DNA from 2 places in the Rhodococcus sp. PAMC28707 genome. Region 2 is predicted to be linked to the other one. Evidence: riboswitches for the same ligand, from Rfam matches in the RefSeq annotation. Region 2 holds a riboswitch; the other holds the start of a gene.

Region 1 (11,926 bases), 1.8 Mb from region 2:
TACGCGGACGACGTCGAAGCGATCTACTCCAAGTAGTCACCGGTCTGTTCCCTTGTGCCGACCACACGCACAAGGGAACAGGGCGCGGATCAGAGCAGGCTGCGCAGCTTCTGCGCGAGAGTATCCCAGCGCCAGCTCTTTTCGACCCACTCACGTCCAGCCGCGCCCATCGATGCGGCGAGCGTCGCATCGGACAGAATTCGGACGATCGCCTCGGTGATCTGCTCGACCGAACGACCATCGACTACAAGTCCGGTTTCGTTCTGCCGCACCGTTTCCGGTGCGCCACCGGACATGCCGGCGACGACCGGCACGCCGCACGCCGACGCTTCCAGGTAGACGATCCCCAGACCCTCGACGTCGAGCCCCCAGCCGCGAGTTCTGCTCGGCATCGCGAAGACGTCCGCGATCGTGTGATGCGCGGCCAGCTCTGCCGAACGGACTGTGCCAGTGAAGATCACGTGATCTTCCACGCCGCAGCTGCGGACCAGCGCGCGTAAGGTGCCCTCGTACGGCCCGCCACCGACGATAACCAGAACCGCACCGTCGATCGCCTCTCTGATCCCCTGCATCGACCGGATGAGAAAATCCTGTCCCTTGCGCGGTACCAAGCGCGACAGACACAGTATCGTCGGTCGATCCCCCAACCCGTAGCGGGCCCGAAGTTCCGCTCGCGCGCCGGAATCCGGCTTGAACTTATCGGTGTCGACACCCGGCGGCACATGCTCGAGCGCGGCCTGTGGACCGAAGGCCGACGCGAACCGTCCTCGCGTGTACTTGCTTACGTACGTCACTGTGTCGACGGAGTTGCCGATCGCTCGCAGCGTTCCGCGACCACCTGGAATCATCGACCATCCCACTTCGTGTCCATGGGTGCTGGCGATGATCGTCTCTGCCCCTGCGCGTCTGACCACTGGAGCCATCACCGCGAGCGGCGCTGCCGCACCGAACCACACACTGTCGCAATCGTGCGACTTCACAAGCTGCGCAGCTCTTCGTGCCACCAGCGGCGTCGGTAGCATCAGCGTCGTGGGGTGCCGGACCACTTCGTACGGTTGGCATGCATCGAACGCGAGATGACTATCGCCCCGCCACCGGGGGGCGTACACCACCAGCTCTTCGGGTGGGAATCTATCCGCGATGCTCTGGAGATAGGACTGGATACCTCCGGGACGCGGGGGAAAGTCATTCGTTACCAAGAGCGTCCGACCCATTGCACCACCGTAGGTCAGCTCGCATTATGCGCAACCCAAGCCCCCCAGTCCGCGATGAATGTGTCGGTTCCAGGCCCGACAGTCGCTTCGAGACCCGCGTTGATCTCGGTGTCTGTTTGCGGACCGGTTGCCAACTGCGCGTAGAGATCTCGCAGCACCGGCTCACCGTATCGCTCAGCGACGAACGCTGCCAGGGACCATGCGGATTCGTACGCGAGGGTGGAACGGAGCCCACCCGCCGAAAAATCGGAGTCTGCCGGGAGAACCGTCGGCGGTCCGCCCACCCCGACTGCACGACTCAGGGTCGGAGCCAGCGTGGCGAAGTCGACACCCGATCCGCGGTACCCCGAATAATCAGCGAACCCCTCGAGCATCCATGTCGGCGATCCGTCGATTGTGTTCGCGCGAGCGGCAATGTGCGTGAGTTCGTGACGCAGGACCGAGCGAGTAGTGAACTCGGTCAATCGCTCGGCAGCGGAGGGAGAGAAGACGACACGCTGCCCAGTCACCGGATTCCCGGGTACAACGACATCAGAGACGGACACAGCCGCCACATCCGGGCCTGCAACTCCCCCTGCCGACGCGAGGAACTCATCTGTAGAACTCGTCGTCACTATCAGCGTCTTTCGCGGCCAGTCGTCACCCACGAAGTCCGCAACTGCCTCGACCGCGGCCGGCAACTCGGTGGCAAGCCGAGAGGTGAGCAGGTTCTGCTCTTGTTTGCCCAGCACCATCGATGTTCCCCCGGCCGTCGTGATCGGCGTGGCCGTTACCGGCCCGAAGTCCCACGGTCCCCGCCAGGTATGTCGGTCGATACCTGGTACGTCTGTGTCGGACACCAGTCGCCATCTATCGTCGCGCTCGGCCACGAGCAACGAGATCGGTCTGCGGGTCGGTAGGTCATCCGGCCCGTCGATGCCATACCGAAGAACCACCGGCGGCGCCCACACGTCGGCGGCCCCCACACGCTCGGCAATTTCGGAAGGGACGGGTGTTTCCGGCTCGTCCACGATTTCGTAGCCCCACTCGGACCGCGGCACATCCGAGAGGTTCGATGCGGTGCGGATCAGCGATTGCAGGAACTCAGGCGACGCTGCCGGATCGACCAGAGCTTGCAGTTCAGCATCGTCGTTGGAGGAAACCGCATCCGCCCAATCCACCAGAAGCTGTTCGACGCCCGCCCTGCGCTGTTCCTCGTAAGGATTCGAGGGCATAGGCATAGGCATCGTCGACTCGGCCAGCGGGCCGGAGGCTGTACATCCCGAAACCCATACAAGAGCGCCGACGAGGACTGCCGCCGATAAAGATCGGCGGACAGTCATCGAGTGAACCAAGCTGGAGCTGTCAGTACCGGCGCGCACCGTAGAACGGGAACGACGCCATCGACTGAACCTTCACCGGCACCCCGAACGTCGAGGCATGCAGCACGTTGCCGTTACCGGCGTACAGGCCGACATGCGAGGCATCCGGATAGAAGAGAACGACGTCGCCTGGCTGGAGGCTCTTCTGATCGACTGGGGTTCCGCCGGCAGCTTGCGCCTGGCTGGACCGCGGGAGCGTCTTGCCGACCTGCTTGTAGGCCCACACGACCAGCCCTGAGCAGTCGAAGCCATCGGGTCCGGTAGCGCCCCACACATACGGTTTACCTATCTGCGTCAGACCTGCCTGCAGAGCGCCGGACCCCGATCCCGGAACCAATCCCGCGATGATCTTCGACAGGTCGAATCCTGGAGGTAGCGGACTGCCCGCGTAGTCACTCCGTTCGGCGCCGGACAGCGCGCTGAACGCCGCCATTACTTCTGCCGTTTGCCCTTGAAGTTCGCTCTGCTTGGCCTGCAGATCGTCGCTGACCATTTTGGCTTGATCTGCAGCCGCGCGCGCCGCGTCTGCAGCGCTACGGGAGGCTTCCTCGGCCGCAGCGGCATCGGTCGTCGCTTGCTTGAACTGCCCGACCTGCCTGGAAGTCTCCGCGGAAATGATGTCGAGGGCCGACATCTGGTCCAACAGTTGTTGGGGTGAATCGCTGACCATCACGGCGAACAGCCTGTTCGTTCGACCACCCTGATAGTTGACGTTGGCCACTTTGTCCACAGCGGGCTTCAGCTCGGCCAACGCCGCCTCGGCGACCGCGAGCGCGCTCTGATGAGTCTCGACGGCGGACTCTGCTTCGCGCTGCACTGCAGTCTTGGCATCGAGATCTATTTGCGCGTTGTGCAACGCCTCCGTCGTTTGCTCGGACTCACGAGCAAGGTCCGACAACCGCGTCTGCGCATCGGATGCACTGTCTATTCCCGGCTGCGCCTGGGCTGTTGCGGCCGGTGCGACGAGTAGACACAGCGCACAGGCTGCAGCGGCGAGGACGCTGCGTTTGGATCGAGCAACATTCTTGACTGTCGGTGTCGCCACAGAAGGTGACTCTCCGTTCTTGCAGGTGTGTCGATGAAGCAATGGCGCAGTGCAGATTTGCTGCGACGTTCGCTCATCAGTGCACAAACGACTGAAGTGCGCATGATTGGCTGAAAACAAACTCTACCCATCAGTTTCGTTACGTGGGCGAGAATGAAGTCGGATACAGCGGAACTTTTCGAACATTCGGACTTTTACACCGTCAGGACTCGGCAAGATTACGGAATCGTCACGCCAGTGTCCAACCAAGACCGGATCCAGGGGCGGACAAGCACGCCTCGGCCCGGCGAAACGACGAAACAGCACCAGGTCCGCGGCCGGCAAGACCGGGTCCTGATGCTGTTTGCGTACCGATCACACGACTCAGTATCGACGAGCTCCGTCGAACGGCATCGACGACACCGGTGCAACCTTGACGGGAACACCCGAGGTGGATGCGTGGATTACGTTGCCGCCGCCTGCGTAGATACCCGAATGCGATCCACCGTAGAAGGAGACGACATCTCCCGGCTGAAGATCGGACTGGGATACCGGAACACCAGCGGACGCCTGGTCGTAGCTCGTACGGGGCAAGCTGACGCCGGCCTGCTTGTATGCCCACTGAACCAGACCGGAGCAATCGAACGAGTCAGGACCGGATGCACCGTAAACGTACGGGGACCCGACCTTGGACTCTGCGGCCTGCACTGCTTTCGCAGCCGGAGTGACCTGCGGAGCGATGGGTGCCGGCGCGCCGGGGAGTCCAGGGACAGCCGGCAACGGGGGCAAGCCCGGGATCTCAGGTATTTCGAACGTACCGACACCCGGGATCGTGATGGGGGCCGCCATTGCGGGGGCAGCGGGCAAAATGACCGCGCCGGCAGTGATCGCACCGGCTACGAGTATTCGACGCAATTGGCGGGTTGAAGTATGTGACGCCACGAGAGGTTGTGCTCCGTTTCTTCCACTCATCCGCCGACCGAGTTAGCTGACGGGTTCGGGCTGGGAAGATCAGCCCTACCCACCGTTCGCAAAATGCGATCCGGCGGGATTCACCCCAGTAGAAATCGGGTTCCCGGTACGGCCACTCTGACGAGTACCCGATTAGGCGGTGACTTGCGACGCCACTCCTGTCTGGACTGGCGAGACTCCGCAAGGTCTCAGGAAGGTTACGAAATGGCATCCCCCCGTGTCGACCCCGACGCGCCGAAGAGGCTCGAAAATCTGAAAACCGGACTACATCGCACGTCGATCCGGGCTTGAATCACAGGACGGTAACGAAGCACCCCGGTGGGCGTCGTCGTTCTCCACGACCAAACGCAAATATGGGACGAGCCCGACCTCCGCCAGGACCCCGACAGCACCTAGTTCCGCCTGGTCGATGTCTATTTTCGACGTTGCAGACCAGACATCTACACCCGCCGAACCTGCCACTCCCGGAGCTCCGAGAAGGACGGTTACGACGCAGTCTCCGCACGCGATGTCTCGAACCCTGCAGTCACTACAATCCACCATCATGTGATCCTCGTCTCTTTTGTGTTTCAGCCCGAACTTCCGACTTGTTTCGGGCGAACTTATCGGCGAGGTACGACACGCCTTCCACGAAAACGACAACGCAGGATTCTGTCGGTACCGCCATCTACCGTCCTGTCCTGTGACCCTTCCGATCCAGCTGACTTTCGATGAACTGGACACCCCGCTACATCAGACGACTTTCGTGGTCGTCGATTTGGAGACGACGGGCGGCAGCGCCGATACCGAAGCGATCACCGAGATCGGGGCGGTCAAGGTCCGTGGAGGTGAGGTGATCGGAGAGTTCGCCACACTCGTCGATCCAGGCCGATCGATTCCGCCTTTCATCGTCGAGCTGACCGGAATCACCTCCGCGATGCTGATCGACGCACCGCGCATCGAGCGTGTACTTCCCGGCTTCCTGGAATTCGCACGGGGCGCAGTCCTCGTCGCCCACAATGCGGGGTTCGACACCGGTTTTCTCCGAGCCGCTGCCAGCCGACTGGATATCGCCTGGCCCAAGTTCCAAGTTTTGTGCACCGTCAAACTGGCGCGTCGTGTACTCACCCGCGACGAGGCCCCATCAGTGAAATTGTCGGCACTCGCATCGTTGTTCGACGTCAGCACGACACCGACTCACCGCGCCTTGGACGACGCTCGCGCGACGGTAGACGTATTGCACGCGCTGATCGAGCGTGTCGGAAATCAGGGTGTGCACAGCTACGCCGAACTCGTCGACTATCTCCCAAATGTCTCAGCCGGACAGCGTGCGAAGCGATCCCTCGCCGCCCACCTCCCCCGGACCCCGGGGGTATACCTGTTCACGGGGCCGGGCAAGGAGGTCTTGTACGTCGGTACCTCGACCAATCTGCAACGTCGAGTCCGGAACTACTTCACCGGTTCGGAAACTCGCGGCCGGATGAAGGAGATGGTCGGCCTTGCTGTCGATGTCGACTATGTCGAGTGTGCTCACGGTCTCGAAGCAGGTGTACGTGAACTCCGGTTGTTGAGCGCGCACATCCCGCCGTACAACCGCCGATCGAAGTTCCCCAAAAAGGGATGGTGGATCACCACGACGGTCGAAGCGTTTCCACGGCTTTCCGTCGTCAGAACACCGACGACCAGCTCACTCGGGCCCTTCACAGCGCGAAGTGATGCCGCGGACGCCGCGGCGCTCATCTCCGAATTCGGTTCGATCCGCACCTGCTCCAATCGCATCCCACGCACCGGCACACACGGACAGAATTGCCCACCGACCGCGGTGGGCGGTTGCGCGGCAGCGACGGCAGGTGTGCTCTCGCCCGACGACTACTCGGTGTATCCCGCGCGATTCCACGCTTTGATCGACGGCGTCGACAACTCCATGTTGGACGCGGCGCGAGTACGGGTCACACAACTCGCCGACACCGAGCTTTTCGAATCGGCAGCCCGTCTGCGTGATCGACTCACCGTTCTCGCCGACATGATCCGAAGAATGCACCGTCTCGCCGCGGTCGCAGCCATCACCGAACTCGTAGCCGCCAGGAAAACTGCGGAAGGAGGATGGGAACTCGCAGTGATTCGCAACGGGCGGCTGGCGGGCGCGGCTACCACCGCGCGTCGCGTACACCCGATGCCGGCCGTGGAGGCCATCACCGCCGCCGCCGAGACCGTCACCCCGGACGCCACTCCGCTGCGCGGCGCATCGCCCGAGGAGGTGGGCCTCATTGCCCGGTGGCTGGACTCCGACGGCGTCCGCATAGTGCGGACCACCGACGGGTACGCCGAGCCGGTATACGGCGCTGGGGCGTGGAAAGAATGGTGCAGTATTTCTCGCGCAGCATCCCGCCACGAGTACAGCGCGTCGCCGTACCCCGACCGGTACGCCCTCTAAGCTCCGGGGAGTCGCAACGTACGCGTGTTCGCGCATCGAATGAGGGAGACCCATGATCCACGCCATTGTCATGATCGACGCCGAGGCAAGTGCCATCCCCGAGACCGCGCAAGCAGTGGCGGACGTCGACGGTGTGTCCGAGGTCTATTCGTGTGCGGGAGATGTCGACCTGATCGCCATCGTCAAGGTTCGCGATCATCAGCAGATCGCCGAGGTTGTGACGCAACGGATCAACAAGGTGGCCGGCGTCCTCAATACTGCGACGCACATCGCGTTTCAGTCGTATTCGAGCGCCGATATCGACGCGGGGTTTTCGATCGGCGAGTGAGGCACATCCGCGCCGAAGCCGGTCGGATCAATCCAGCTCGTTCGACCGGCTCACCCATCGGGCCAGCAGTGTCGCTGCCGCACCGGAGTCGACAGCCTTCGTTGCGCGCACCAACCCTGCAGAGAGAGCACCGATGATGTCGCCGGCATCGATTCCTTCGGCTATTCCGGCGTAAGCAGTCAGCGCGGCTGCCGCGTTCAATAGAACTGCGTCGCGCACCGGGCCGGTCTCTCCTGCTAGAACCGCGTGCACCACTCTCGCATTGAACGCGGCGTCACCGCCTTTGAGCGCCGACAGCGGTACGTAGTCGAACCCGAAGTCCTTCGGATCGATCGTCGTTGCAGTGACCATGCCTCCGGAAACGACGTGCACGCTGGTAGTGGTGGACATCGTGATCTCATCGAGGCCGTCGTCACCGCGGACCACGAGAGCGCTCGTGCCACGACCGGCGAACACCCCTGCGACAACCGGCACCAGTGCCTCGAATGCGCACCCGATCAACCCTGATCGCGGCCGACCGGGGTTGGTGAGTGGACCAAGGATATTGAAAACCGTCGGAATGCCGATCTCCTTCCGCGGCGGGCCCGCGAACCGCAGCGCGGGATGGAATACCGGGGCGAAACAGAACCCGATACCGACATCGCGAACGCTTTCGGCAACTCCACTCGGTCCCAGACCGAACTTGACTCCCAGTGCTTCCAGAACATCGGTCGTACCGCTCTGTGACGATGCCGCTCGATTCCCATGCTTGACCACCGGAGCACCCGCTGCCGCCGCCACGATCGCGGCCATCGTCGAGATGTTCACCGTGTCTGCACCGTCGCCACCGGTACCGACGACGTCCACCGAATTCGGTTCACTATCGACAAGAGAGGCATGCGCGAGCATCGAGTCGGCGAGTCCACCCACCTCTGCCGGAGTAGGTCCCTTCATCTTGAGGGCCACCCCGAAGGCGGCAATCTGCGCGGCGGTGGCGTGATCGGACATGATCTCGTCCATCGCCCAGGCCGTATCGGCACTCGACAAATCGACCCACGACGTCAAGGCCCCCAGAATGCTCTTCCAGGTCCTGCTCGACTCGTCGTTGATCGGTGCGGTCATCATTTCCGTGCCTTCCTGAACTGACGGCCATATCTTCGGCACCGGTGTGGCCCGACCGAACCTATGACGCGGTTGCACTACGTCATAGGTTCGCAATGTGGCGAAAGCTTAGTCAGCGACGCGGCTTGCGTCGGAACCAGGTTGTAAGGCGTCCCAGCCCAAAACGATTCCACCGCGGCGTTGCGCGAGCCCAGCCATGCGAGAACGCTCTTGTGAGCAGTGCAGCGCGTCCAGCACCTGTATGCGCTGCAGGATGATCGGAACGCCTCCATCGACGGCGGGCTGGTAGCCGTTGATCTCGGGCGAATCCATCGTCATCGAACCGGGGGCCCGCTCGTAACCGTCTTGGGCAGCGATCGCCGCCGCGTCGTCGATCAGGTCCGGCGGCAGGATCAGGTGGTGCCGAAGGACGACTTCCGCATCCTCCACCCATGCATTCTGTTGTGTACCGCGTTCCAACGCCGCAGAACATGGCACGGCATCGTCGAAGGACGATGCCACGACGAGCAAATCGGTTCTGGCGGGGTCGAGTGGGATCGACCGAGCGCGCGAAAACCACCGTCGGAACCAACCCGTCTTACCGTTCGTTGACATGAGGCAACCCTTCCACGACGCCCTCACCCAAGCGTGACCGGTGCCGCCGACCAGCGCCTCTACTGGGGAAAGAGCCTGCGCCGATGGTTGCGACGCGCCAACACAGGACCCGGGTAGGCAATCGGTACTACGGGCAGTCATACTTCTCTTTGTGACGAGCGCTGTAGGGACACAAGGATCGGCAATCACCCAACGCGTGCACTCGCTGAACCGTCCTAATATGGTCAGCGTCGGCACCATAGTGTGGTTGTCGAGCGAACTAATGTTTTTCGCTGGACTTTTTGCGATGTATTTCGTCGCGAGGGCGCAGGCAAACGGCATTTGGCCACCGGAACCGACCGAGCTGAACCTCGGTCTCGCGGTACCGGTGACAACCGTTCTGATCGCGTCCTCCTTCACCTGCCAGCTAGGCGTATTCGCCGCTGAGCGCGGTGACGTCTTCGGACTGCGACGTTGGTACATCATCACGTTGATAATGGGGACGTTGTTCGTCGCCGGCCAGGGATACGAGTACTACCACCTGGTGGAAGAAGGCACCACGATCTCTTCGAGCGTCTATGGCTCGGTCTTTTACATCACGACCGGATTCCACGGCCTCCATGTGATCGGTGGACTCATCGCTTTCGTCTTCCTGATCACGCGAACGCTGGTCAGTAAGTTCACTCCCGCTCAGGCAACAGCTGCGATCGTCGTGTCGTACTACTGGCACTTCGTCGACATCGTCTGGATAGCGCTGTTCGCCACCATTTACTTCATCCGCTGATGAATATCGTTGAAGCAAGTATCTCGATTTCGTCGACAACAATGAACGTCAGGAATCAATCCCAGGCGTTCAGTCCGTCCCGACACGACAAGGGATAGAAGATGAGCTCATCTCCCCCAGCATCACCCGGCGACAACACAGATATGACGTCAGCCGGTTCTCCTTCAGCAGTGAAGAGTCGGCGGCAGCGCAGGGTTCGCCGCCGTGTGACAGGCGCAGTAGTACTCATGATGGGTCTCATCAGCGCGGGCTTTCTTGCGTCGGCTTTGACCCCCACCCCGCAGGTGGCGACGGCCGATCAGGATTCAGCCGCATTGATCCGCGAAGGTAAGCAGTTGTACGACACGTCCTGCGTCACCTGCCATGGAGTGAACCTGCAGGGTGTGCAGGACCGTGGACCCAGCCTGATCGGTGTCGGCGAAGCCGCTGTCTACTTCCAGGTCTCGACAGGTCGGATGCCTGCGGTTCGCAACGAAGCGCAGGCTGAACGCAAGCCGGCGAAGTTCGACGACAAGCAGATCGACGCACTGGGCGCATATGTCCAGGCGAACGGTGGCGGCCCCACCCTGCTTCTCGACAGCAACGGCGAAGTAGCGCAGTCTTCGCTTTCCGGCGGTGATATTGCCCGCGGCAGCGAGCTCTTCCGGCTCAACTGCGCGTCGTGCCACAACTTCACCGGTCAGGGCGGTGCTTTGTCCTCGGGCAAGTACGCACCTTCGCTCGGACCAGCTTCCGAGCAGGAGATCTACACGGCCATGGTCACGGGCCCGCAGAACATGCCTAAGTTCTCGGACCGTCAACTGACGCAAGAAGAAAAGATCGACATCATCTCTTACGTGAAGTCAGCGCAGGATACGACTGCGCCAGGTGGCTGGGGACTCGGCGGCTTCGGCCCGGGTACCGAGGCACTGGCAATCTGGATCATCGGAATCGGTGCCGTCGTCGGCGCAACGTTGTGGATCGGAGCGAGGTCATGAGTGACGGTGATTCCGGACGCGCGGACGCCGGGCAGACCGGCGGGAACAATGTGGACGTGAACAAGAAGTACACCGACGAGGAACTCGCCGGAATGACGCGTGACCAGCTGGTGACGCTGGGCACTAATCTCGACCACGTCGATGTTGCATTCCGTAGAGATCGTTGGGCAGTGCAGGGCACACGCGCCGAGAAGCGCGCTGAACGCAATGTTGCGTTCTGGTTCGCGCTTTCGGGCGTTTCTGCTGTCGCTTTTATCGCGATCTATCTGTTCTGGCCTTGGGAGTATGCCGGACTCGGCGAAGAGAGCTACTGGAAGTACACCCTCTATACCCCGCTGATCGGCCTGACCATGGGTCTCGCAATCCTCGGTGTAGGTGTCGGTGCTGTCCAGTTCACCAAGAAGTTCATTCCTGAAGAGGTTTCCATTCAGGATCGCCACGACGGATCCTCCTCCGAGGTGGACCGACAGACTGTCGTTGCCCAGCTGAGCGATTCGCTCGACACGTCGACCATCGGACGACGCAAGGTGATCAAGCGCTCGTTGTTCTTCGGCGGCGGCGCACTCGGAATCATGGCCATTCTTCCCCTCGGTGGCTTGGTCAAGAACCCGTGGGCCGAGGGTGACAAATCTCCTCTATGGGTCTCCGGCTGGACTCCGCGCTACCCTGGAGAAACGATCTACCTTCGGCGCGATACCGGTCGTCCCCATGACGTTGTTCTGGTCCGCCCAGAGGATATGGATGCCGGAGCCATGGAAACAGTATTTCCATTCCGCGAGGCCGACCGCGACGACGATCACGCCTTGCTCAAATCACTTCGTGGAATTCGCAACGCGACCATGCTTATCCGTCTCCGCTCTGAGGACACGGCCAAGGTCATCAAGCGCAAGAACCAGGAAAGCTTCAATTACGGCGACTACTTCGCCTACTCGAAGATCTGTACCCACCTGGGTTGCCCGACGTCGCTGTACGAGCAGCAGACCAATCGGATTCTGTGCCCGTGCCACCAGTCGCAGTTCGACGCGCTCGAGTACGCCAAGCCGATCTTCGGACCGGCTGCCCGCGCTCTGCCGCAGCTGCCTATCACCGTTAACGAAGAAGGTTTCCTAGTAGCGACCGGGGATTACATCGAAGCCCTCGGACCCGCCTTCTGGGAGCGTAGACCGGAGACTGATTCAT
Region 2 (11,926 bases):
ATGGGAGTAACCTACATTTCGTGGATAGTAAGCCGGAAACCCCCGCGCTGAGCGTACGGCTCACAGATCCCGCGCCCGTCATCGCGGTCGGTATTCTCGCCTGGGTCGTTGCTACCGCAGTGGTCTTCTCGAGTGGCGATCGGTGGGCGGATGCGCTGCCGACCTGCTGGACAGGCGTAGCAGTCGGTGTCGTCGGCTTCACACTGTTTCTCATACAGAGAGCTGCCGCTCGTCGCGGCAGCAGGACCGCTCAACGCGGCCTCACGTAACCGTAGTCACGCATAGTGGCTCGACGTGCGGAAACTCACCTTTATTAGGGTTGAGTAACACAGGGTTTGCGGGGAGTATGGGTTATGTCAGTTGATTCATCCCATGAATTACCCGAAGGTCAGGTCATGAAGCTCGTCAGGCAGTACCGCAATCGTCGTACCCACGCTCGCTCGCTCCGCGCCCTCTACGCACGCGCCCACGCCGTCAGCAGCCCTTCGATGCGCGATGAACTCCTCGTCATCGCACAGCGAAGCGACTTCGCACGCTGAGCGCATAGATCCACAGCAACCCCCACGCGATACCGAAGCACCATCCTGCCAGGACGTCCGTCGTCCAATGCGCGCCGAGATAGATCCGCGAGAAGCCGATCGCCAGGGATGCAACCGCTGGTAACGCGAGAACCACCGGATTTCTGAGCCATAACGCGGTCGACCGCAGCAACACCGCGGTCACCGTCGTGGCCAGGATCGCCGACATCATCGCGTGCCCCGAAGGAAACGAGTGCGTCGAGATCTCGACGAGCCTTTCCGGTATCGGCGGCCGCTCGCGCCCGAAGATCAGCTTGAGAAGGGCCATCACCCCCCAGCCGGTGAGCATGGCGCCTGCAATCATGACTGCTTCCGGTCGACGACGTGCCCGCAGTAGGACTGCGCATCCGATGATCGAGAAGAGGAACATCGCGATCGTATTTCCGAGCGTGGTGATAATCCAGAAAAGTGTGGTCAGCCACACAACCCGGTGCTCGACCATCCACGCCAACACGTCACCGTCCACGGGGTCTCTCCCAACTCTGCGCGCAATGCGTAGTTCCGTCCTCGGTCACCCACCAGGCGAGGTGATGATCACCCTCGACGGCCCCGGTAAGTCTCACGACAAGTTCGCGGTGCACGACAACCTGCCCTACCGGCAGCTCCACACCCATTTCTGCGCATGCGAGTACCGCTCCGGGCTCGCGGTCCCACGAACTCACCCGGCCGATTCCCAACACTTCTGCGGAGATCGATTCCGAGGCGGTCCGCACGTCCAGGATCGACGCCAACGACGACGCGGTATCCATGGACGACAGGATCGCGACGTCGGCGGGGACCGCGGCCACACACCATGGACGGTCGAGCACGATCGCGTCGGCAGGATAGACGAGACTGCCGGAAACAGCACGCACTTTCGTCGGCGCATCCAACTCGTCGAGTTCCACTCGCCCCGAAGTGACAGCGTCTGCGACGAGTCGATGAGCTCGCGTGATGACCGCAGGAGTCGGCGATCGCGAAGGATCGGCCAATCTCGAAAGAATCAGGCCGGTGAACCACGCGCTGTCGCACGAACTGGGGGCAAGCGCCGCCGCCACATCGTCGGCATTCGGGTGATCGAGTGGGTCGAGCAGACCGGCGAACGTGAAGTCCGAGGGCGCTCGATAACTTCCCAGCCGCTCGCCGTCGACCCGGGCGTGCGTACGCAGCCACCACGCCGTGTACCCGTCCCGCGCCTGCACCGCTGCCCGGGTTGCCGGATCGGACATCAATTGCGTCAACGCATCCGGCCACCGCTGCTCATCGACCAGATCGAGGTCTCGCACGGCAGTGAGCACCGCCGGGTCCTCCGCCAACGAAGCCCACCACGAGTCCTCGTCGTCGAGATCATGATCCGGACCGGTCGGGAGGTCATCGGTCACGGTGCCGAATCCCCAGCCCACTCCGACCGCGCGAAGCGCTGCAGGCCCGTAGTGCGCGACGACAGAATCTGCGACCAGCCCGAAAGGCGAGTCCGCGACCAACAGGCCTGCAAGTGGGGCATCGGGCAACAGCAATTCATCGGCGGCACGAAGCTCCCCATCGGAGTCCTCTAGCGGCAGCGAACCTATCCAAGAAGGGAGCTCGCCCGCGGACGAGGCGAGCGCCAGCACCGAAGTCACGGTATCGACGACGGCGTCGGTCTCGTCCCAGTCGAGGTCCTCGAGTAACGCTTCCAGCGCCGAATCGGACAGCAGATCGGTTGCGGTTGCCTCCGCCGCGCCCAACCTCGACAACAGTGGGCTCACCGCGTCCGGATGCACCAGCCGGGCCCAATGCACCGACCCGACCCCACTGACGCCCGCTCCGAGAACGGCAGTACGAGGACCGGTTATCGTCCGGCCGTCCGACAGCGGAACCGGCAGCGCGGCAAGCTCTTCCGCCGCCACACCGTCGGTGACCAATGGAGTGAGCGCATCGTAGAGTCGCCCCCACCAGCGAGGCTCACGGTCGATACCCGTCAGCATCTCGGCAAGTCTTGCGAGGCCGATTCGGTGTACGTCGACCGCAGCAAGCGCGCTTGCGTTCCGCGGACCCGAGAGCGCAGCCCCGACCAGATCGGGAAACACATCTGCTAGAAGCTCACCGAGCTCTTCGGTGAGTCCCGGCAGCACCATCGCCCGCGAGGGGATCAGATTCTCACCGGTCACCGACGGAAGCCAACGGGCAGAGACGGATTCCCGAAGAATCTGCTCACGCAAGATCCCGTCGACCTCGCTACGCGGAAAGCCGGGGACCGGAACAAGTCGAGTTCTGAACCGGGCAGGAAAAGCAGCGATCATCTCCCCGTACCCCTCCGCGACGCGCAGCAGGTGCGCACCGGGAAGAACGCGCCGACGGTCCGGCTGCATCTGCACGTCCGCGACGACGAGCGCCGGCAGTGACAACTCCTCGTCCGAACGAGTCGGCGCACGAAGGACATCCGATGCCACCACTGTCGGCACACCGCCGGAAACAGGGACGAGCCATCTGGCGTGAGCGGTGCGGAATTGCCACCACTCGAGATCGCCGACCTTCACCGACTCGAGACCCTCCCCCTCGATCGTCCGGTCGAGCCGATCTTCGCCGATTTCGATCGAGACCAACGATTCCAATTCGAGCAACAGGTCGATCGCTTCGGCGCGCATGGCGTCGAGCAGCCCGGCCACCTCGACGTCCCGCAGGATGATCTCCGACGAAAACCCTACTGCTGGAGGTTCTTCGGCAGGCCAGACAAGTCGCAACACGGGAACCCCGGCATCGGGTACATTCAGGCCCGCATCGGTGAGAACACTACGGGTCCTCGCGCCACTGAAGCGCACTCCACCTGCAGTGGAACGAAATTCGATCTCGTCGCTGACCGAGCGGACCGCCGTGAAACCCACCCCGAAGCGACCCACACCGGATGTCTTCGCCGACACCCGCAAGGCCGTGAGCGCATGGACTCCGTCGCGATCGAGTGGTGCACCGGTATTGGCAACGTGCAGGTCGCGACCGGACACCCAGACCCGCACCTGTCCGGCAACTCCCGCTCGGGCTGCCGCATCGGCAGCATTCTGCGCGAGTTCCGTCAGCAGACGGTCGCGATAACCCCCGCGAACCAGGTCCGCTTCGGTGGCAGCGTCTTCGCGCAACCGGGTAGGCGAATCCGTCCAGGCAGACAAAGTCGAGGCGCGCAACGCCTCGGTGTCGTACGGATCTCTCAACTGTCCGATTGCGCATCCTGCAGTGGCTCGGACGCATGGTCCGACACGAAGGTGTTCTCGGTCTCGGAAGCCGGGGCAGTGACAGTCGGCGCTTGCGCGGTGACATCGAGGGCCGCATCGTCGAACGGATCGTAGGCGGGCGACCCGGCGCCGGTGGGAAGCTCGGTATCGGAATGCGCACCGCAGCCGTACTGGACGTGCACTACGTGGCCGTCGGCCGCATACTCGTTGCCGCAGACGCCGAACGCCGCCGACAACGATCCAGCGAGCGGGAGGTAGAACCCGCACAGTCCGCATGTCGACGGTGCAGCTTTCGCCATCTCACTGTCCGGACCGAACTCGCCGTCGTGCCAGCGCTCGGCCGCTTCGAGACGCCCTTCACGGCTGGGGACCTGCGGACGGCCCAGGCCGAGCTCGTACGCGACGTCGTCGACCTGGGGGTCACCGGTGGCGACGTATCCGGGGACGAGACGCGGATCGTGTGCTCGCGGTGGGAGCCGATCACCCGGCCCCAGATCGCCGGGGCGGATGCGCTCGTCCCACGGCAGCCAGGTCGGCGGCACCAGGGCATCGGGGCCCGGCAGCAGGACGAGTTCGCTGACGGTGGCACTGTCCGCGTCGGCGGGGGCTGCGACGACCACGGCCCATTGCCATCCGCGGTAGCCGGGTAGGTCGGCGATGAAGCGATGTGTCGCCGCACTGTCGTCCTCGGCGGTGACACCGAGATAATCGCCGACGCCGCCTTCACCCAGGTCGATCAGAGCACGGCGCGCCAACTCGGCGGCTTCCGCTAGGACAGGACGAATCTGGTCGAGCTCTGGGAAAGATGCGAAACTCACAGGTTCATTTTGCCGCATCACTTCCGGAGTGCCCAGTTCGGGCTGCCATGATGGTGCAGATGATCGCCTCGCTCCGCCGCGTGCTCGGCGTCCTCGCGGTGCCTATTCTGCTTGTCGGGTGCTCGACGGAACGCGAGGTCAGCGCAGATTTTCCGGCAATGAGGTCGACGGTCACCGTGGTCAGGACCCTCGAGCACGACCGTTCCGCATTCACCCAGGGTCTGCAGATCGACAACGGCGAGCTCTACGAGGGCACCGGCCGCAAGGGTTCGTCGTACGTGCGCGTGTCGTCGTTGGACACGGGCAAAGAACTGCGGCGTGTGTATCTGTCTGCCCAGTACTTCGGCGAGGGCCTGACCGTCGCCGGCGATACCGTGTGGCAGATCACCTGGCAGAACGGAATCGCGTTCGCCCGAGACAAGACCACTCTGGCCGGCGCGCGCGAGGTCGGCTACGACGGTGAAGGCTGGGGTCTTTGCGCGGCAGCGGACGGCCTGGTGATGAGCGACGGGTCCTCGATGCTGACTTTCCGTGATCCGGACACGTTCGAGGCCACCGGCACCGTCGAAGTAACGCTCGACGGAACGCCGCTCGAATCGTTGAACGAACTCGAATGCGCCGAAGACGGATCGGTCTACGCCAACATCTGGCGCACGTTCGATATTGCGAGGATCGACCCTGCCACCGGGACGGTGTCGGAGATCATCGATGCCGAACCGCTGTGGAACTCGATGTCCGAGCGCGAACGCGACGGCGCAGACGTGCTCAACGGGATCGCCCAAATACCCGACACCGACCGCTTTCTGGTGACGGGAAAGCTGTGGCCGAGCATGTTCGAGGTGGAGTTCACACCCGTGGAGTGAGTCGGTGTACTCACACCCTCCGGTTTTAGGACAGAATTGACGACGTGACAGATCCTCGAAACTCCGACACCCCGCCGGGAGAGGACCACCCGGGGTTCGAGAACTATCCGCCGGCTCCACGCACCGCCAGCCGCAGAACTCCGCTGCCTCCTCTTCACCCGTCGACTACCCCGCCGGGTGATCGTCCGCGTGGACCGAAGCCGCCGCCCATGCCCCGCAAGTTGACCGTCACTCGCGTCGCTGCGATGCGCAGCCGCGAGCTCACCAACAAGGGCATCGCGACTTTCCATCGAGCCGCGAAAGCAGACGGTGCCGACAAATCTGGACTCACCGCGCTGACGTACGCGACGATGGCCAACTTCGCCTCCGACGCCGCCACGGCTGTCGCGTTGGCCAACACACTCTTCTTCTCCGCCGCGACCGGTGAGGACAAGACGAAGGTTGCGCTGTATCTCGTCATCACCATCGCTCCGTTCGCTTTGATAGCGCCGCTGATCGGACCGATGCTCGATCGGCTGCAGCATGGTCGACGGCTCGCGCTCGCCGGTTCGTTCCTGCTACGGACCGTGCTGGCCGTTGTGCTGGTGTTCAACTTCGACAGCTGGATTCTCTATCCGGCTGCGCTCGGCATGCTGGTGTTCAGTAAATCCTTTGCAGTACTCAAGAGCGCCGTGACGCCGCGTGTACTTCCACCCGAGATCGACCTCGTTCGTGTCAATTCTCGCCTGACAGTGTTCGGCCTGATCGGCGGAACAATCGTCGCCGGCGGCATCGCGGGCGCTATCGCCTGGCTTTCCGGATCGCCGGGCGCACTGTGGTTCGTAGCTGCCGTCACCGTGCTGGGCGCCTACCTCAGCATGCGGATCCCGTCGTGGGTCGAAGTGACCGAAGGCGAAGTTCCAGCCACCTTGCGATACCACGGTGACGACGCCGAGACAGAGGTGATGCACCGTGCAAAGCCTGGGACCACACCACCGAAGAACCGCCGCCAACCGCTGGGCAAAGCCGTCATCGTCGGCCTGTGGGGCAACGGAACCGTACGCATTCTCACCGGATTTCTGACGCTCTACATAGCCTTCGTCGCCAAGGCTCAGACCGAACACGAACCGATCAAGCAGGCCGCGATGCTCGGACTTGTCGGTGCATGCGCAGCAATCGGCAATTTCTCCGGCAACGCCGCGGGCGCTCGGATCAAGCTCGGCCGCCCGTCCATCATGATCATCCGATGTACGTTCGCTGTCACCGTCGTTGCTATCGTCGCGGCCGTCACCGACAGCCTGCTGACCGCCGCATTGGCCGCGCTCGTCGCCTCCTGTGCGAGTGCGCTCGCCAAGGTCTCGCTCGATGCATCTCTGCAATCCGATCTCCCACCCGAATCCATTGCGTCCGGATTCGGGCGTTCGGAGACCGTCCTCCAGCTGTGCTGGGTACTTGGCGGAACGCTGGGAGTGCTGTTGCCCACCGAGTACTGGCTCGGCTTCACGGTCGTCTCGATTTTGCTTACGATCGGCCTGGTGCAGACCATCCTCACCTACCGCGGCAAGACTTTGCTTCCCGGACTCGGCGGAAACCGACCCGAGCACGCCGAGCAGCGCGGTCCCGACTATTCACCCCAAGAGAACGTGAGTTAAGTGAATCTTGCACCGAAGACAATGAAGCTACTGGCGATCGGAGCTGCCGGACTGATCGTCGTCGGCGTGGCATTCGTCGCCGTGCTCGCGCAACTCGTCTCCAACGCTCCAGCGCACCGACCGACCATCACGGCATTCGCAGACGGGAAAGCCGTCACCGTCGAGCCGTACCTGTACTGCCCCGTCGAGGCGCCACTGTGTGAGAACGATGGATCGAGCGCCAGCGTGCCGGTTCGGGAGGGCTATCCGCTGCAGCTGTCTTTGCCCTCCGAGATCACCTCGGCGCCGTGGATTCTCGCAGCTGTGTATTCCGACGATGCCGGGGCCGACGTCGTCGAAACAGACTCGCTGTACCTGCCCGATCAGAAACTGGGTCTGACCGTGCCACCCGTCGACGCCGACGGACGAGCACTGCTGGGCGTCGAAATCAGGTTGCCCTCCGGCATCATCGACACCGACACCCAGCAGGAAGAGATCATCAGCCACGCGATCTGGTCGATCGCGACGACACCGACCGGTTAGCTGTCGAGCTCGCGCGCAACCGCCCTGACCACTTCGGAGATCTTCTGAGCGGTCTTGCGATCGGGGTACTTACCCTTACGCAGTTCAGGCTGGATCGTTGCCTCGAGAAGCGTGATCATGTCCTCGACCATCCCGTGCAGCTCGTCGGGCGTGTGCTTACGCTCGACGGGCTCACGACGGTTGGCGGTGTTCTGACGCAGGGTGGGAGCCGGCTCGAGAACTTTCAGGCTCAGCGCCTGAGGCCCACGGCGTCCTGCGGCCATACCGAACTCGACGCGCTGACCTGCTTTGAGGCCCTCGACACCCGCTGGCAGCGCCGACGAGCGGACGTAGACGTCCTCTCCTTCTTCTTGCGAGAGGAAGCCGAATCCCTTGTCGACGTCGTACCACTTCACCTTGCCGGTAGGCACTGCGCTCACCCGTCCATTTGTCTCGGTAAATAGCCTGTTTTGCACAAATTTCGCGTCCAACAGCGGTGTTGGACGCGAATGACCCAGCATAGCGCGAAGGAGTGCTCGGCAGCACGCCGGTTTGTCGGGCTACCGTTACCGACGTGGCTGATCAAACACCCCGAAACGGCACGACCCTTCTTCGTATCTCGTTGGCGATATTTGCGATCGGGTTGATCGCGATAGTCGCCATCTTCGCGGTGCCTGCGCTTTCCGGCGACGACCCCCCACTGTGGCTTTATCTGACCGCAATGATCTTCTCGCCCCTGGGCTTCGTGCTGGCGATAGTGTTTGCATTGCTGTCCGGCCGGCGGGCGAGATAAACAGGGGGGGCACCACATGCGAGTCGTTCTCAACATCATCTGGTTGATCTTCGGCGGACTATGGCTGGCTATCGGCTACTTTGCGGCGGGCATAATCTGCTGCATCCTCATCATCACGATCCCGTTCGGTATCGCGTCGTTCCGCATCGGCGTCTACGCCCTGTGGCCGTTCGGCAAGACGATCGTCGACAAACCGACATCGGGGGTCGCGGCGGTCGTCGGCAACGTAATCTGGCTCATCGTTGCCGGCATCTGGCTCGCCATCGCGCATGTGGTGTCGGCGATTGCGATGGCGATCACGATCATCGGCATTCCACTCGCCGTCGCGAACCTCAAAATGGTCCCCATCTCACTCATGCCGCTCGGCAAGGACATCGTCGACTCCTGACACTCCAGCCCCATTCGCGGATGGGTGTGACTTCCATCACATAACAGCCAGGTAACGGACGCGCAACAAGCAGGGGTTCAACGAGCAGCAACGCCGCTAGCTGCACATTCGGCCGATGACGAAAACTGTGCTGGGCCGCACATCCGGACAACTCGAAAAACCAAGAGTTACCAAATAGTGACACTCCGCGGGAATTTCAGTACGGTCGTCCACGGCTGAGAAACTTCGGCTGAATCCGGACCCGCAGCGCCAAACCTCGTCCCGCGGGAACGGACCCCCACAAGAACACCCAGGGGACGAGGACGGGGGACCCACACGTCCTCTCGGATAACCGGAAATTCACTACCTCGGCAGAGAATTTCCTTGGGGTGAAGCCCACGCACTTCCACTTGGAAGCGCTGGGCCGGGCTACCTCTCAGCCCGAACCCGACAGCTGACCTCGCAGGCGCCTGTGGAGAGGATTTCAACTCGTATGAGCGGACGTCATCGCAAGCCGACCACCACCGGCCGGACCGTAGCCAAGGTCGCCGTCACCGGCGCCATCATGGGCACAGCAGGCATGGCCTTCACCGGCACCGCCAGTGCAGCCCCCGATTCCGATTGGGACCGCCTCGCACAGTGCGAAGCAGGCGGTAACTGGGGCATCAACACCGGAAACGGATTCCAGGGTGGCCTGCAGTTCTCGCCGAGCACCTGGAGTTCACATGGCGGCGGGCAGTATGCCGCCACCGCGAACCAGGCCAGCCGCGAAGAGCAGATTGTCGTCGCCGAGAAGGTTCTCGCCTCGCAGGGTTGGGGCGCATGGCCTTCCTGCTCGTCGAGCCTTGGCCTGAGCAGTTCGCCCAGCGAACGCAGCGCGCCTGCATCCCCACAGTCCGCTCCCGAGGCACCCAAGCTCCCCGACCTCACGAGCATCCCCACCATCGACGGCAGCGCCGAGGTAATCGACGGCATCACGAGCGCCGTTCAGACCGTCACGAACGATCCGGCGATCGCTTCGTTCATTCAGAACGCGACACAGGGCATCCAGCTCGACCCACAGGTCGTCAATTTCTACCAGGCAAACAAGGCATTCCTGCCTCAGTAGAAACCCCACACCATAGAAAAAGGCCCCCGATCACTCGGGGGCCTTTTTCTATGGTCGGAATTAACGGTTGATGACGGTCACTGGATGGGCGTACAGCAGTTGGTCCACGGGCAACGGAAACTCGGTTTCCTCGCCGAACGGCGACAAGCTTCCCGAGCGCGAGGACGCCAATTCACTGACCGCATGGTCGCCGCGAGCGGTTTCCGGCCAGCCTGGATCTACGTAGGGCTTCTTCGACTTGTTCACCATGGGACCATTTTGACACCTGCGCTGCACCCAAAGCCAGTCCAGGTCTCTAATCTGGTAGTCGATGACCGATACTGCAGTGCCTCCAGACCTCGCAGCGTGGCTTTCTTCACGGACCGATAACGAGCTCGTCAGCATCCTCACGCTGCGACCCGACCTCACCGTGCCACCACCGACGACCATCGGCGTACTCGCCGGACGGGCCGAACAGCGTGCCTCGATCCTGCGCTGCGCTGACGCACTCGACACGTTGGCGCTGACGATTCTGGAGATCCTTGCGCTCGAGGGCGCCCACGAAATGCCGGTCGACCGCGAGCGACTCGATGCTGCTGTCGGCAAGCGAGCCACGACCAAGGCCGTCGACAAAGCCCTCGGATTTCTGCGAGAACGAGCACTCATCTGGGGAACGGGCTCGATTCGGATGCCGCCGGCGGCGCGGGATGCGGTCCCGTGGCGAATCGGGCGACTACTCGACCCGACCGACGACCTCACCCCCGAGCGAATCACCGACGCGCTCGCTCGAATTGGGGAAGGTGAACGCACCCTGCTCATGACACTGGCTCGTTCATCACCGACTGGACGTACCAGGGATGCTGCACCGGGCACGTCCGAGGATCGTCCGGTGCAGAAGCTACTGCGCGCCGGGCTGCTGATCTGGCTCGACGAACAGACTGTAGAACTCCCTCAGCAGGTTGGCCAGGCCCTACGCGGCGAGCCGATTTTCGATCCGACGTCGCTGACGCCGCCGAAGCGCGCCAGCATCAAATACCCCCTCACCGACGTCAATGCTGCCGCAGCGGGTGAGGCCCTGGAACTGATTCGGCATTGTGCCCTCATCATCGAAGCACTGTCGATCACGCCCGCCCCCGCGCTCAAAGCCGGTGGCCTGGGCGTACGTGAAGTCAAGCGCATCACCAAGGCAACCGGGCTCGACGAACACCGCGTCAGCCTGCTTTTGGAAGTGCTGGCAGCTGCATCGCTCATCACCAGCGGAACCCCCGATCCGCTGCCACCCAACGATTCGGGCGAGGACTACTGGGGTCCGACCCCAGCCGTCGAACCGTGGACCACCGCGACTCCGGCATCCCGATGGCATACCCTCGCCGCGGCATGGCTGGATGTACAACGTGCGCCCTGGCTGATCGGGATGCGTGACCCCAACGACAAACCGGTTGCCGCGTTGTCCGAAGAAGTGCGCTCCCCTGCTGCTCCTCGCGACCGTCGAACGATTCTCGAGTTCCTTGCCGAACTGGGCCCGGGCAATGCCATCGCCGAAGGCGAGGTCTCGCGCGGCCTCGCCTGGCGTCGACCACGTGCAATGTCGCGATACGCGCTTCGGCCGGTATCGAAGATGATCGGCGAGGCGACGGCTATGGGCATCGTCGCCCGCGGAGCGCTGTCGACGCCGGGTAAGGCGCTCCTGCACGGCGGCGACGCCGAGGCCGCAATGCGTGCTGCGCTGCCCGAACCGATCGATTACGTCCTGATTCAGGCCGACCTCACGCTCGTCGCGCCCGGTCCCCTCGAGCCCGATCTCGAGCATAGGATCGAACTCGTCGCCGATGTCGAATCCGCGGGTGCTGCGACGGTCTATCGGATCACCGAGAACTCCCTTCGCCGGGCGCTCGACGTCGGAATGAGTGCGGCCGAGCTGCACGCATTGTTCGCCGCGCACTCCCGTACGCCGGTCCCCCAGGGATTGACCTACCTGATCGACGACGTCGCCCGCCGTCACGGCCGACTACGCGCGGGGGTCGCTGCGTCGTTCGTGCGATGTGAAGATCCGGCCCTGCTTGCCGAGGTACTGACCTCTGCTGCTGCCGAACAGCTCGCGCT

What was found. A riboswitch is a leader RNA that binds a small molecule or an ion and turns the genes downstream of it on or off. The one in region 2 is predicted to bind cyclic di-AMP.
Region 1: another riboswitch for cyclic di-AMP. It lies ahead of E5720_RS19545 (C40 family peptidase); the one in region 2 lies ahead of E5720_RS06055 (transglycosylase family protein).

What each region holds. Positions count from the first base shown of each region.
Region 1 covers NZ_CP039253.1:4,282,087-4,294,012, reverse strand. The annotation lists gene E5720_RS19565 (long-chain fatty acid--CoA ligase) at 1-36, shown strand, start outside; gene E5720_RS19560 (glycosyltransferase family 4 protein) at 90-1,214, opposite strand; gene E5720_RS19555 (hypothetical protein) at 1,229-2,536, opposite strand; gene E5720_RS19550 (C40 family peptidase) at 2,559-3,620, opposite strand; gene E5720_RS19545 (C40 family peptidase) at 3,984-4,571, opposite strand; cyclic di-AMP (ydaO/yuaA leader) riboswitch at 4,560-4,720, opposite strand; gene E5720_RS19535 (DEDD exonuclease domain-containing protein) at 5,254-6,984, shown strand; gene E5720_RS19530 (Lrp/AsnC ligand binding domain-containing protein) at 7,037-7,312, shown strand; gene trpD (anthranilate phosphoribosyltransferase) at 7,340-8,413, opposite strand; gene E5720_RS19520 (hypothetical protein) at 8,522-9,007, opposite strand; gene E5720_RS19515 (heme-copper oxidase subunit III) at 9,159-9,770, shown strand; gene E5720_RS19510 (cytochrome c) at 9,914-10,747, shown strand; gene E5720_RS19505 (ubiquinol-cytochrome c reductase iron-sulfur subunit) at 10,744-11,926, shown strand, end outside; gene E5720_RS19500 (cytochrome bc complex cytochrome b subunit) at 11,925-11,926, shown strand, end outside.
Region 2 covers NZ_CP039253.1:1,329,229-1,341,154, forward strand. The annotation lists gene E5720_RS05995 (NCS2 family permease) at 1-2, opposite strand, end outside; gene E5720_RS06000 (DUF2530 domain-containing protein) at 21-269, shown strand; gene E5720_RS06005 (hypothetical protein) at 354-539, shown strand; gene E5720_RS06010 (phosphatase PAP2 family protein) at 508-1,044, opposite strand; gene E5720_RS06015 (ATP-binding protein) at 1,034-3,742, opposite strand; gene E5720_RS06020 (DUF3027 domain-containing protein) at 3,739-4,599, opposite strand; gene E5720_RS06025 (glutaminyl-peptide cyclotransferase) at 4,641-5,444, shown strand; gene E5720_RS06030 (MFS transporter) at 5,489-7,075, shown strand; gene E5720_RS06035 (DUF2771 domain-containing protein) at 7,076-7,597, shown strand; gene E5720_RS06040 (cold-shock protein) at 7,594-8,007, opposite strand; gene E5720_RS06045 (hypothetical protein) at 8,151-8,369, shown strand; gene E5720_RS06050 (YccF domain-containing protein) at 8,386-8,757, shown strand; cyclic di-AMP (ydaO/yuaA leader) riboswitch at 8,995-9,221, shown strand; gene E5720_RS06055 (transglycosylase family protein) at 9,230-9,844, shown strand; gene E5720_RS06060 (hypothetical protein) at 9,905-10,093, opposite strand; gene E5720_RS06065 (helicase-associated domain-containing protein) at 10,155-11,926, shown strand, end outside.